2 linked regions of the Nitrosospira lacus genome follow. The protein of the gene in region 1 interacts with the protein of each later gene in a pairwise test. Links are inferred from orthologs where the notes say so. Each region holds a gene or a part of one and is shown in the gene's direction. Other genes may lie near its edges.

Region 1 (6,845 bases):
GCAGTAGCCTTTCGCTGTTCGGGGAACGCCGTATAATGGACATACGTATCCCGTCCGGCAAACCGGGGATTCAAGGCGGTGCGGCGATAGAAGCGTATTGCCGTGCACTGCCGCCCGACACCCTCACGCTCGTCACCCTGCCCAGAATCGATAAGCAGGGTTCGGCGGCAAAATGGTTTCAGGCGCTTGAAAAATCGGGTGTGATGATTCCAGTCCTTCCGGTGGAGCGTAACCGTTTGCCCGCATGGATAGGTCAGCGGCTTGAAATGCAGGAGCAAAACGCCGAACCCGAGACATTACAATTTCTTGCGGACAAGGTGGAGGGCAACCTGCTTGCGGCCCACCAGGAGCTCAAGAAACTTGAGCTGCTCTACCCGGCGGGAATATTGTCTTTCAATCAGGTGAAGGACGCGGTGCTGGATGTGGCGCGTTACGACGTTTTCAAACTGTCTAATGCGATGATGGCGGCGGATACCGTGCGGTATGCCCGGATATTGGAAGGCTTGCAGGGCGAGGGTACGGCATTGCCGTTTATTGTCTCCACCCTCGCGGGACAGATTCGCTCGCTAATTATCATTCTGAAAGGACGGGATTCAGGCAAGTCACTCATGCAACTCATGAATCAAGCCCGGGTATGGGGAGATCAACAGAAAATTGTGGAAAGTGCAGTCAGCCGCCTCCGGGCGAAGCAGCTGGTGCAGGCCTTGTTGCATACCGCGAAAATAGACAGGATCAGCAAGGGCGTTGCGCAAGGGGACGCGTGGGACGAATTGATGCAGCTGGGATTGCGTTTTGTGGCAGGCAAGCGGTGACAGCCTATATCAGTCATGAGTGAGCCGATTCATTGTCTAAGCGGAAACGGGATATGGATATCATCGACATAAAAACTTATATGCAATCAATAGGGCGCGAGGCTCGCAGCGCATCGCGCCTCATCGCCACAGCCGAAACAGCCGCCAAAAACCAGGCGCTCACCCTAATGGCGATGGCCATCAAACGCGATGAGCAGGAGCTGTTGGCCGCGAACGAGCGGGATGTGGAAAGCGCGAAAGCCAGAGGACTGGATGCGGCCCTGATTGACCGTTTAACGCTTACCTCCAAAGGTATTGCCGGCATGGCGGAAGGCCTGTTGCAAATTGCCGCCCTGGCGGATCCGATTGGTGAGATCAGCGATCTGAGTTTCCGCCCCACCGGCATACAGGTAGGAAAAATGCGCGTGCCGCTTGGCGTGGTAGGCATCATTTACGAAGCGCGCCCGAACGTGACGGCGGACGCCGCGGGATTATGCCTCAAGGCGGGTAATGCCGCCATACTGCGCGGCGGATCGGAAGCGATCCATAGTAACCAGGCCATCGCGGCATGCGTAAAGGAAGGATTGAAAGCTGCGGGATTGCCCGAGACTGCGATCCAGGTGATCGAAACCACTGACCGGGCCGCAGTGGGAGAGCTCATCACCATGAAAGAGTTCGTCGACGTGATCGTGCCGCGTGGCGGCAAGGGGTTGATCGAGCGTATTTCCGATGAAGCGCGCATTCCGGTCATCAAGCATCTGCATGGCGTATGCCACGTTTATATAGATGACGGAGCCGATCTGGATAAGGCCATTCGCGTTGCCGACAACGCCAAGACTCAGCGCTATGGAACCTGCAACACCATGGAAACGCTGCTGGTACATGAAGCCATCGCCAGGAAAGTGCTGCCTCCGTTGTGCAAAATCTATCTCGACAAGGGAGTGGAGTTGCGGGGCGATGCGCTATCTCGTGCCATCGTGGCGCAAATGAATGAGGCGACGGAAGAGGATTGGCACACCGAGTATCTGGCGCCGATCCTGAGTGTGCGAGTGGTTAGCGGACTGGATCAGGCCATCGAGCACATCGCCGTTTATGGCTCGCAGCATACCGATTCAATCATTACCGAGGATTACAGCCGCGCTCGCCGTTTCCTGCGCGAGGTCGATTCCAGTTCGGTAATGGTAAACGCATCCACCCGCTTCGCCGACGGGTTTGAATATGGCCTCGGTGCGGAAATCGGCATCTCCACCGACAAGATTCACGCGCGGGGTCCGGTGGGACTGGAAGGATTGACCAGCCAGAAATTCATTGTGCTGGGCGACGGACACATCAGGCAATAAAACAGATCAGGCAATAAATATTTCCAACAAAGAAAGCCAAGAGGTTAAGAGAGCTCGGTTTCTTCCCTACATAAAGTTTGCTATGACTCAGTTGATCGAAATAAAAATCCCTGATATCGGAGATTTCACGGATGTTCCCGTTATCGAACTGCTGGTGAAGCCGGGTGATACGGTGGAAAAGGAAACATCGCTTATCACGCTGGAAACCGACAAGGCGACGATGGAGATTCCCGCGCCTCAAGCTGGCACGGTAAAGGAGGTCAAGGTCAAGATCGGCGATAAGGTTTCGGAGGGGACGATCATACTTGTGCTGGAAACAGCAGCGAAACCGGCTGAGCCGGTTAAAGCGCCCGTTTCATCATCTGTACCTGCTCTCGAGTCCCCTGCGGGGGTGGCTTCAGCACCTGCGCCGGTTAAGCCCTCTCCTGATATTCCGCAGGGTGATATTCATGCCGATATCGTGGTACTCGGTGCGGGGCCGGGCGGTTACACGGCTGCATTTCGCGCCGCCGACCTGGGCAAGAAGGTGGTCCTGATCGAGCGTTACCCCGCCCTTGGCGGTGTGTGCCTCAATGTCGGCTGTATTCCCTCCAAGGCACTCCTGCACGTGGCGAAGGTCATCACGGAGGCGGAGGAAACGGAGCGTCAGGGGATCGTTTTCGGCAAGCCCGCCATAGAACTCAATAAGCTGCGGACCTGGAAGGAATCCGTAGTGGGTAAACTCACCAAGGGACTGGCAGGGTTGGCGAAGCAGCGCAAGGTGCGCGTGGTACAAGGAAAGGGCACATTCACGTCACCCAATATGATCCAGATGGAGACATCCGATGGCCTGAAAACCGTATCTTTCGAGTCCTGTATCATCGCTGCGGGATCCAGCGTGGCGCGTATTCCCGGCTTCCCGTATGATGATCCGCGACTCATGGATTCGACTGGCGCGCTGAAACTGGACGATATTCCGCAGCGCATGCTCATCATTGGCGGGGGCATTATCGGCCTGGAAATGGCGACCGTTTATGACGCGCTCGGGTGCAAAATCAGTGTGGTGGAGTTGATGGATCAGTTGATCCCCGGCGCGGACGCGGATCTCGTCAAGCCGTTGTATCGGCGCATACAGAAACGCTACGAAGCGATTTACCTGAAAACCAGGGTTACCCGGATCGAGGCGCAAGAGGATGGCTTGAGTGTCACATTCGAAAGCGCATCCGATGCTGTTCCGGCACCTGAACCGCAGCTTTATGATCGCATTCTAATGGCAGTGGGGCGTCGCCCCAATGGCCGCGATATCGGTGTGGGAAGTGCCGGGGTCACAGTGGATGAGCGCGGCTACATCCCGGTAAACAAGCAGTTGCGCACCAACGTGCCGCACATATTCGCCATTGGCGATATTTGCGGCGAGCCTATGCTGGCGCACAAAGCCTCGCACGAAGGCAAGCTTGCCGCGGAAATCATCGCGGGTGGGGAACACACAAAAGAGGCGGCATTCGATGCACGCGCCATCCCGTCAGTGGCCTACACCGATCCGGAAATCGCCTGGATGGGCCTGACCGAAACCGAAGCCGGCAAGCAAGGCATCGAGTACGAAAGAGCAGTGTTTCCCTGGGCAGCGAGCGGCCGCGCGATCGCAATGGCGCGCGACGAAGGGCTGACCAAACTGCTGCTGGACAAAAAGACCCGCCGTATTCTTGGTGCTGGCATCGTGGGGGTTAACGCCGGCGAGCTGATCGCCGAAACGGTGCTGGGGCTTGAAATGGGCGCGGATATGGAAGATATTGGTCTCACCATCCACCCGCATCCCACCCTGTCTGAAACCGTCTTTTTTGCCGCCGAAATTGCGGAAGGGTCGATTACTGATCTGTATATGCCGAAGAAATGAGGATAATCCCGAGCGATATGACTACCTGTGCCGGAAACCAATTATTTCTGGGTTATTCGCTGAGCGAAACCACGATCGATCCTTGATTGTTTCTGATTCGCAGCCTCTCTGTTAATTGCCCGCACTTTTAGATCCCTCGCCGTATCTGAGGCAGCTTCATGCTGACCTGATATTTGCGATAGAGATCCAGTACCTTGGGCACATACATCCGGGTCTCTTGAAACGGTGGAATTTGATTTCCATATTTGACGACATTGTTCTCCCCCGCATTGTAAGCAGCCAGCGCCAGGCTTACATTGCCGTTGAACATTTTCAGCAGGTCGCTCAGATATCGGGTACCTGCGTGAAGATTCTGCACGGGATCGAAACGGTCGGTGGCGCCATATCGCCGCGCGGTATCCGGCATGAGCTGCATCAGGCCTGCCGCACCTTTTTTCGACACCGCCATGGCGTTGTAAGCCGATTCCGCGGAAACCACGGCATGTACCAGCGCACTTTCCAGGGCGTAAATCCTGGCGATCTCTTCGATGATGGCGCCATACTGAACCCTGGCCAGCTTGTCAGAGCGCCTGTCACGGGTACCGGGAATTGTTTTCCGGGCTACGGCGTCGTTAGCCGCCGTAAATGGAACATAGCGTTTATCCGTGGGTACGTTACTGAAATGTGCGACGCCATCCTCGTCGGTAAACCAGTAGATAGTGGCGTTGGCCGGCTGGGCAGCCAGGCCGCATGCCAGCAAGGCCGTCAATATGAATGGGCGTGGCGAAAAAAATTTCATGACCCTGCCTGGTGGAAGGACGATTTCGTTCTCTTGCTTTTTCTTCATTTGATTCAGCAGAAATTATACCCATCGTCGGGGCAACGACCAAACTGACTATTTGTAAGATCGTATTGACTTAACGGCAGAAACCGCTGTTTGCTCAAGTGATCTGCAATTACCGTACCGTGTCATCAGTACAGTAGTTTTCCTGCCAGATTCCGCTCCATGGATACGAGTGCTAATGGTTCAGCCTTCGGTCTCTGATGAAAATTTCTGCTGGATTCAAGTATGGGGTAATATTGTTTCAATTTGAGTGTGAGGCACTGCTGTCCCACAAAACCGCTAAAAAAGGCCTGAATATCCTTTGTTGATTTACAATGAGTTTCTCGACAACTCTTTGAAAGACAAAGGAATCCAAGCCATGGCGCATTGTAATACAGTCTTCTTGCAACTGCTTAAAATTGTTGGCAGACATGAATTTGAAGCGATCGCTTCTTTGCATCACCAAGGCCAGAGGTTGCGCAAGACCAGCCGCTGGGCACAGTTTGTTGCCATGGTATTTGCACAGTTGAGCGGGCGGCAGAGTTTGCGTGATATTGAAACCAACCTGCAAGCACAACGCCAGCACAGCTATCACTTGGGCAGCGCGCCCATTTCCCGGTCCAGTCTGGCACGCCTGAATAACCAGCAACCCGCTAGTTGTTACGAAGCGCTGTTTTACCGTCTGTATGAGCGCTGCCTCAAGCGGGCACCCAAGCACGGCTTCCGCTTTAAGAATCCGCTTTATGCGCTGGATGCTTCTCTCATTGATCTATCGCTCAAGCTTTTTCCCTGGTCGCATTACGCGTTGGGAAAAGGCGCCATGAAGTTACAGGTTGGACTGGATTTAAGAGGCAATCTGCCCGCATTTGCCACCCTCACGGAAAGCAGGAAGGCGGATAGCGAGTGCGCCAAACTGCTTGCCTTGCCCAAAGGCAGTATTGTGGTATGTGATCGCGGCTACAATGATTATTCCTGGTACAAGTTACTGACCGGGCAGGGGGTCTTTTACGTCACCCGACAACGGGGCAACGCCACTTATGAAGTTATTGAACGGTGTGCCGTTCCTGTTCATTCGAGCGTCATCAGTGATGCAGTCATTCGCTTCAATTCGTACCGCTCGTGCCAGAAGGAGCTGCCCAACGTGCGCCAAGTGGTCTACCAGGATGCGCAAACACAACGGGAATACATCTTTATCACCAACCATTTCAAGCTGTCCGCGCAAACCATTGCTGCCATTTATAAGCAGCGCTGGCAAGTGGAGTTGTTTTTTAAATGGATCAAGCAAAATCTCAAGATCAAATCGTTTTTGGGCACCAGCAAAAATGCCGTGATGACCCAAATCTGGATTGCCATGTGCGTCTATTTGCTGTTGGCATTCATCAAATTCAGTCATCAAGTGGCAATATCTCAGCAACAAATCCTGAGGCTGCTCGCACTTAACCTGTTTGCAAAACGGGACCTGATTAGGCTGATCAAGACTGAACCGCCGCCGGGTGATCATCAACCCATCCAGGGAGCTTTATGGTAATGACAAATTGTGGGACAGCAGTGAGTGTGAGGCCATATTATTTCAATGGTTAGTAAAAAAAAATCCAGGCTATACCAAGAGGCACTTGTGTATTCATATTTATTGATAAAAGAGACCAAGATCATGCTGCACAGGATGCTGGTAACCTCTATTTATGTCTGGGCGCTGCTTATCATGTCGGGATGCTCTGTTTTTATGGCGGCTAACCAGCCGACCAGCAAGAACCTGGACCTGTTCTCGGTAGGAACACCTAGAGATATGCTCCTGGCCGAGTATGGCCTGCCTTCCGTAAGCGAAACGAAGGACGGCAAAAGACGCGAGATCTTTACGTTCAAACAAGGTTACAGTACGGCAGCAAAAACCGGCAGGGCCGTTTTTCATGGTGTTGCCGACTTTTTTACTCTTGGTTTGTGGGAAGTGGTGGGTACGCCAACCGAATTGGTTTTTCAAGGAGAGGAGATGGCGTTCGACGTTAGTTATGACGAGAATGATCGAGTCGACAAGGTAACCG
Region 2 (6,730 bases), 340 kb from region 1 along the record:
CTTTACGAAGACTATCTGCAAAATCCGGAATCGGTTCCATCGGAATGGCACAGCTATTTCGATAAATTACGCATAGTGGCAGAACCGACTCTGGCGCTGGATTTTCGGGATGTGCCGCACGGCCCGGTAATCGAATCATTTATCCGTCTGGCAAAGGAGCGCTCCCGCCGCACCACTTGTGATACCCCCCAGGAACCCCTACTGGACAAGGATGACCTTGCTTCGGAGCGCAAACAGATTTCGGTATTGCAGTTAATCAATGCCTATCGTTTTCTCGGCGTGCGCCATGCCAACCTCGACCCGCTCAAACGCCAGGAAAAACCGTACATTGGGGAACTCAATCCTGGTCACTACGGATTGACCGAATCAGACCTGGATACTGTTTTTGGTACGGGTTCATTGATCGGTCCGGCCCGTGCCTCGCTGCGGGAAATTCTCGAGGTATTGCAGCAAACCTACTGCGGCAGTATCGGCGTCGAGTATATGTACATTGCCGATACCGAGCAAAAACGCTGGATACAGAATCGCATCGAGGGTCCCCGCGCCCAACCCGATTACTCCCCTGAATATAAGCGCCATATTCTGGAGCGCCTCAATGCGGCGGAAGGGCTGGAAAAATATCTCCACACACGCTATGTCGGCCAGAAACGCTTCTCTGGAGAGGGCGGCGAAAGTCTGATTCCGCTATTGGATAACTTGCTGCAGCGTGCCGGCAAGATGGGCGTGCAGCAGATGGTCATCGGTATGGCGCATCGCGCACGGCTTAACGTATTGGTCAATACGTTGGGTAAAGTACCCGCTGATCTGTTCCAGGAATTCGAAGGCAAGCAACCGCAAGAACTGACTGAAGGCGATGTCAAATATCACCAGGGCTTTTCCTCGGCGGTATCCACGCCTGGGGGTGTCATGCGCCTGACGCTGGCATTCAATCCTTCGCATCTGGAAATCGTGGACCCGGTGGTGGAAGGCTCGGTACGTGCCCGTCAACACCGCTTGCAAGACAGGGATGGCAATCTGGTGCTGCCTGTGCTGCTGCATGGCGATGCCGCCTACTCCGCCCAGGGTGTGGTGATGGAAACCCTCAATCTTTCGCAAACGCGTGGTTATGGCACCGGCGGCACAGTGCATATCATCATCAATAACCAGATCGGCTTCACCACCTCTGATCCGAGGGACGCCCGCTCCACGCTCTATTGCACCGATGTATCGAAAATGATCGAAGCGCCGGTTTTTCACGTCAATGGCGACGATCCCGAAGCGGTCATCATGGTGACCGAAATCGCGCTTGATTTCCGGATGAAATTCCATAGGGACGTGGTCGTGGACATGGTCTGTTTCCGGACACTCGGCCATAACGAGCAGGATGAGCCTATGGTGACTCAGCCATTGATGTACAAAATTATTGGCTGCCATCCCGGTACGCGCAAACTCTATGCCGATAAACTGGAGACGGGGGGTATCATTCGTGCCGGTGAGGCTGAGCAGATGATAAAGGCTTATCGCGATGATATGGATGCGGGCCGCAATCCTAATAAAACCATTCTTTATGACTACAAATCGCCCAAGGCGGTGGACTGGACGCCATTTCTGAAGAATGGCAAGTGGAATGCAAAAGTAAAGACCGGATTGGCGGGATCCGAATTACGGGATCTGGCGGAGCGGCTGACTGATATTCCCGCCAAATTCAAATTGCATTCACGTGTGGAAAAGATCATCGCCGATCGCCGTCTGATGGGTGAAGGAAAACTGCCGCTGGATTGGGGAATGGCTGAAAATCTCGCCTACGCGGCACTTCTGAAAGATGGCTTTCCCATACGCATTTCGGGCCAGGATTCCGGACGTGGAACTTTCTTCCACCGGCATGCGGTGCTGCACGACCAAAACCGGGAGCGATGGGACGAAGGCACCTATGTGCCATTGCGCCATATCGCGCCGGGACAGCCGGATTTCGTGATAATCGACTCCGTATTGTCGGAAGAAGCGGTACTCGGCTTTGAATACGGTTACGCAACCGCGGAGCCGGATGAACTGGTGGTGTGGGAGGCGCAGTTTGGCGACTTTGCCAATGGCGCCCAGGTAGTGCTGGATCAGTTCATTGCCTCCGGCGAGGCCAAGTGGGGACGGCTATGCGGTCTCGTGCTGATGCTTCCGCACGGCTACGAGGGGCAAGGACCGGAACACTCCTCGGCACGTCTGGAGCGTTATCTGCAACTATGCGCGGAATACAATATCCAGGTGTGCGTTCCATCCACGCCGGCACAGATGTTCCATGTGTTGCGACGGCAGATGATCCGTCCGCTGCGCAAACCGCTTGTCATCATGAGCCCCAAGAGCCTGTTGCGCCACAAGGAATCGGTATCGAGTCTTGCGGAACTCGCCGATGGCAATTTCCAGAATGTGATTCCGGAAACCCGGAAGCTTGACCCGAAAAATGTGCGTCGCGTTGTCGCCTGCTGTGGAAAGGTATATTACGATCTGTTGGCATACCGCAGGGAGCAGCAGATCGAAGATGTCGCGATTATCCGTATCGAGCAGTTGTACCCATTTCCACACGACGACTTTCAGACTGAAATCAATCGTTATCCGCAAGCCAGGGATATCCTCTGGTGCCAGGAAGAACCCGGCAACCAGGGAGCGTGGCATCGCATCCAGCACTACCTGCTGCGGCACAAGCGGCCGGACCAGGCGCTAGGCTACGCATTGCGTGCATCCTCGGCATCCCCGGCGGTGGGATACCTGGCGAAGCACAATTTCCAGCAGAAGGAATTGGTGGCCGCGGCGTTTCGCGAAAGAATTTAACCAGGAGGTTGGTCCATGCTAGTCGAAGTCAAAGTTCCAGTACTATCTGAATCGGTGGCGGAAGCCACGCTCCTTTCCTGGCATAAGAAAGCGGGAGAATATGTTGACCGCGACGAAAATCTGATCGATATCGAGACTGACAAAGTCGTGCTGGAATTGCCGGCCCCCGCCACGGGAGTGTTGGCCAGGATCATCAAGAACGACGGAGCAACCGTGGTGGGCGGTGAGATCATTGCCACCATAGATACCGGCGCCGCAACCGCAACCTCTACCGCCGCTGCCACGGCGGAACCTGCCCCAGCCGCTGCCTCTGCCGCAACGTCAGCCCCGGCGATGATGCCTGCCGCCAGGAATCTGGCGGTCCAGGCCAACCTTGGAGCCGAAGAAATCAGCTCGATCAAGGGTAGCGGGCGTGACGGCCGTATTACCAAGGAGGATGTGTCGGAACACGTGAAAAGCAAACCCTCACCCACTCCCTCAACCCCGTTACCCCCGCCACCACCGGTAACGGCCATGCCTATACCTGCCGGCAATCGACCCGAGCAGCGGGTGCCCATGTCGCGGTTACGGGTGCGTGTCGCTGAACGTCTCGTACAATCGCAATCCACTGCCGCGATACTGACCACCTTCAATGAAGTCAATATGCAGGCAATCCTGGACTTGCGCGCCCGCTATAAGGATAAATTCGAGAAAGAGCACGGCGTCAAGCTTGGCCTCATGTCGTTTTTTGTCAAGGCGGCGGTTGCGGCGCTGAAAAAATTCCCCATTGTCAACGCGTCGGTGGATGGAAGCGATATCATCTACCATGGCTATTTCGATATTGGTATTGCCGTAAGCAGCCCTCGTGGCTTGGTGGTCCCCATCATTCGCGATGCCGATTCCCTGTCGCAGGCCGGTATTGAACGGCAGATCGCCGATTTCGGCAAACGCGCCATGGATGGCAAGCTGACCATGGAAGAGTTGACGGGCGGCACCTTCTCCATTACCAATGGCGGCGTATTCGGCTCGATGCTCTCCACACCCATCATTAACCCGCCGCAAAGCGCCATTCTTGGCATTCATGCGACCAAGGACCGTCCAGTGGCCGAGAATGGCCAAGTAGTGATTCGACCAATGACCTACCTTGCCCTCTCTTACGATCATCGGATCATTGACGGGCGCGAAGCGGTGCTTTCGCTGGTGGCGATGAAAGAAGCGCTGGAATATCCGATGAGCCCGTTATTGGAAACCTGATGCACAAGTAACGTTTCACTTTTGCTAGGCTATATTCTTATGGTTCATTTTCATTCTTTTCATAGAGTACCAGCATGTCCCAATCTTTTGATGTAGCGGTAATCGGTGCCGGTCCCGGCGGCTATGTGGCGGCGATCCGTTGCGCGCAGCTGGGACTGAATACTGTTTGCATAGATGAGTGGAAGAATCCTCAAGGCAAGGCCAGCCTCGGCGGCACATGTCTGAATGTCGGCTGCATTCCGTCGAAAGCGCTGCTGGAATCATCGGAGAATTATGAGCGTGCCGCGCATAAGTTCGCGGCGCACGGAATCAAGGTGGAAGGCCTGTCCATGGATGTTTCCACGATGATGTCGCGCAAGGATAAAATCGTCGCCGGCTTCACCGGTGGGGTTGCCATGCTGCTCAAGAAAAATAAGGTAACATCAATACATGGGCGTGGAACGCTGCTCAAGAGCGTCAAATATGACGTCAGCAATGTGCTCTGGCAAATCGAAGTGAAAAACGGAGATAAGGCCGACACCGTCGAGGCGAAACATGTCATCCTCGCCACGGGTTCGACACCACGCCAATTGCCGTTTGCACCGGTGGATAATGAGCGGATACTGGACAATGCCGGCGCGTTGGCGCTGACGGAAACACCAAAACGGCTGGGCGTAATTGGCGCGGGCGTAATCGGCCTGGAAATGGGCAGCGTGTGGCGGCGACTCGGTTCGGAAGTCACCATCCTTGAAGCACTACCCGGATTCCTCATGGCCGCTGACGAACAGGTGGCAAAGGAAGCAAAAAAAATCTTCACCAAAGAAACAGGGCTGGTAATACAAACAGGTATCAAGATCAGCGGGATCAAAACCGGAGAGACCATTACGGTGGAATATGCTGACGCCGAGGGCAAGGCGCAACAACTGGAAGTCGACAAACTGATCGTCGCGGTCGGCCGGGTACCCAACACCGCTGGCCTGGGTGCGGAAAATGTAGGGCTGAGATTGGATGACCGCGGTTACATCGCCGTTGACAGCTATTGCCGCACCAGCCTGCCGAACATATATGCCGTGGGTGACGTGGTGCGCGGACCCATGCTGGCGCACAAGGCCTCCGAGGAGGGCGTTGCGGTAGCCGAAACCATTGCAGGTCAGGCGGGACACGTGAATCTCGACACCATACCCTGGGTGATCTATACCTCACCGGAAATCGCTTGGGTAGGCAAGACCGAACAGGAATTGAAAACCGCGGGCATCGCATATAAAGGGGGGCAATTTCCCTTCATGGCGAACGGACGCGCGCGCGCATTGGGCGAGACGGGCGGGTTCGTCAAAGTGCTGGCCGAGGCGAACACAGATCGCATCCTCGGCGTCCACATGATCGGTCCCTACGTCTCCGAAATGATTGCCGAAGCGGTGGTAGCAATGGAATTCGCGGCCAGCAGCGAAGATATCGCACGCATCGTTCATGCCCATCCCTCGCTGTCGGAAGTCTTGCACGAAGCGGCGCTGGGGGTGGCGAAGCGGGCGGTACATATATAAATCGGGCTGAGGTTGGGGACGGAAATGAGGATGTGGCGCGATTGTCCCCCTTTCGTTCATGTGCCGATACATTTGCTCGGCTTGCTCCCACACCTCTCCGCACGCTGCGGACTGAAGTCTGCAACCAGTGTGCCTACGCAAAACGTATAGCGTAACTTGGTCGTAATTTGACGTTCGTGAAATATCGCGACTAAGCTGACCGGCCAAAACCGGTGGCCTTAACCTTAAGATGAAGAATTAAATCAAAAATTACTGCCGATTAAATTTTGTAGCTATTGCTCGGCAAGCCCAGCGTAGCCGCTTTGGGGTAAAATAGGTTTTTTCCGGATTCTCTATGACCAGCATCACCATTGCCCTTTCCAAGGGCCGCATTTTCGACGATACCGCGCCACTATTGAAAGCGGCGGGCGTTTTCGCGCTGGACGACCCCGAGACGTCACGTAAACTGATCCTCGCCACCAACCGCGATAACGTACGGCTTATCATCGTGCGTGCTTCGGATGTACCCACTTATGTGCAATACGGCGCGGCGGACATGGGCATCGCCGGCAAGGATGTGTTGCTGGAACACGGCGGGTCGGGGCTTTATCAGCCGCTGGATTTGCATATCGCCTGCTGCCGCATGATGGTTGCGGTACGCGACGACTTCGATTACGAATCCGCTGTACGCCGGGGAGCGCGGCTGCGGGTAGCGACCAAGTATTTACGTACGGCGCGCGAACACTTCGCCGAAAAAGGCATGCATGTGGATCTCATCAAACTCTACGGCTCGATGGAGCTTGCGCCTCTGGTAGGGTTGGCGGAGGCAATTGTCGATCTGGTTTCCAGTGGCAATACGCTAAAGGCCAATCATCTTAAGGCAGTGGAAGAGATCAAGCCGATCTCGGCCCGGCTGATCATCAACCAGGCCGCATTGAAATTGAAGCGGGCGACCATACAACCGATGCTGGACGCATTCTCGGCGGCAATCCAGCAAGGTGAAGAAACGATGGTATAGCTATAAATCATTTATGATTCAGATCAAGAAATTATCTTCCGCCGATGCCGGCTTCCATGCGACGCTGGAAAAACTGCTGACCTTTGAAGACGTGCACGACGCGGCGGTAGATCTGACCGTTGCCGGTATTCTCACGGATATCAAAAAACGCGGCGATGAAGCCCTGCTGGAATACACGCTT

What was found.
Region 2: the proteins of lpdA (region 1) and odhB interact in binary tests that used the Escherichia coli proteins (3 or more experiments, as listed by UniProt). The link is inferred for Nitrosospira lacus from one-to-one orthologs.

Annotation. Positions count from the first base shown.
Region 1 is NZ_CP021106.3:1,079,633-1,086,477, forward strand. What follows is about bases 1,624-4,608. They hold lpdA (dihydrolipoyl dehydrogenase), read left to right. Parts: upstream 1,624-2,213; coding sequence 2,214-4,004; downstream 4,005-4,608. Other genes in these bases: EBAPG3_RS04775 (glutamate-5-semialdehyde dehydrogenase), read left to right, coding at 1,624-2,131; EBAPG3_RS04785 (lytic transglycosylase domain-containing protein), read right to left, coding at 4,132-4,608. Also shown: holA (DNA polymerase III subunit delta), read left to right, coding at 1-812; more of EBAPG3_RS04775, read left to right, coding at 866-1,623; more of EBAPG3_RS04785, read right to left, coding at 4,609-4,830; EBAPG3_RS04790 (IS4 family transposase), read left to right, coding at 5,186-6,334; EBAPG3_RS04795 (hypothetical protein), read left to right, coding at 6,458-6,845. UniProt on the Escherichia coli protein: Lipoamide dehydrogenase is a component of the glycine cleavage system as well as of the alpha-ketoacid dehydrogenase complexes.
Region 2 is NZ_CP021106.3:1,421,904-1,428,633, reverse strand. What follows is about bases 2,054-4,923. They hold odhB (2-oxoglutarate dehydrogenase complex dihydrolipoyllysine-residue succinyltransferase), read left to right. Parts: upstream 2,054-2,814; coding sequence 2,815-4,032; downstream 4,033-4,923. Other genes in these bases: lpdA (dihydrolipoyl dehydrogenase), read left to right, coding at 4,107-4,923; EBAPG3_RS06365 (2-oxoglutarate dehydrogenase E1 component), read left to right, coding at 2,054-2,799. Outside these bases: more of EBAPG3_RS06365, read left to right, coding at 1-2,053; more of lpdA, read left to right, coding at 4,924-5,552; hisG (ATP phosphoribosyltransferase), read left to right, coding at 5,887-6,549; hisD (histidinol dehydrogenase), read left to right, coding at 6,563-6,730. UniProt on the Escherichia coli protein: E2 component of the 2-oxoglutarate dehydrogenase (OGDH) complex which catalyzes the second step in the conversion of 2-oxoglutarate to succinyl-CoA and CO(2).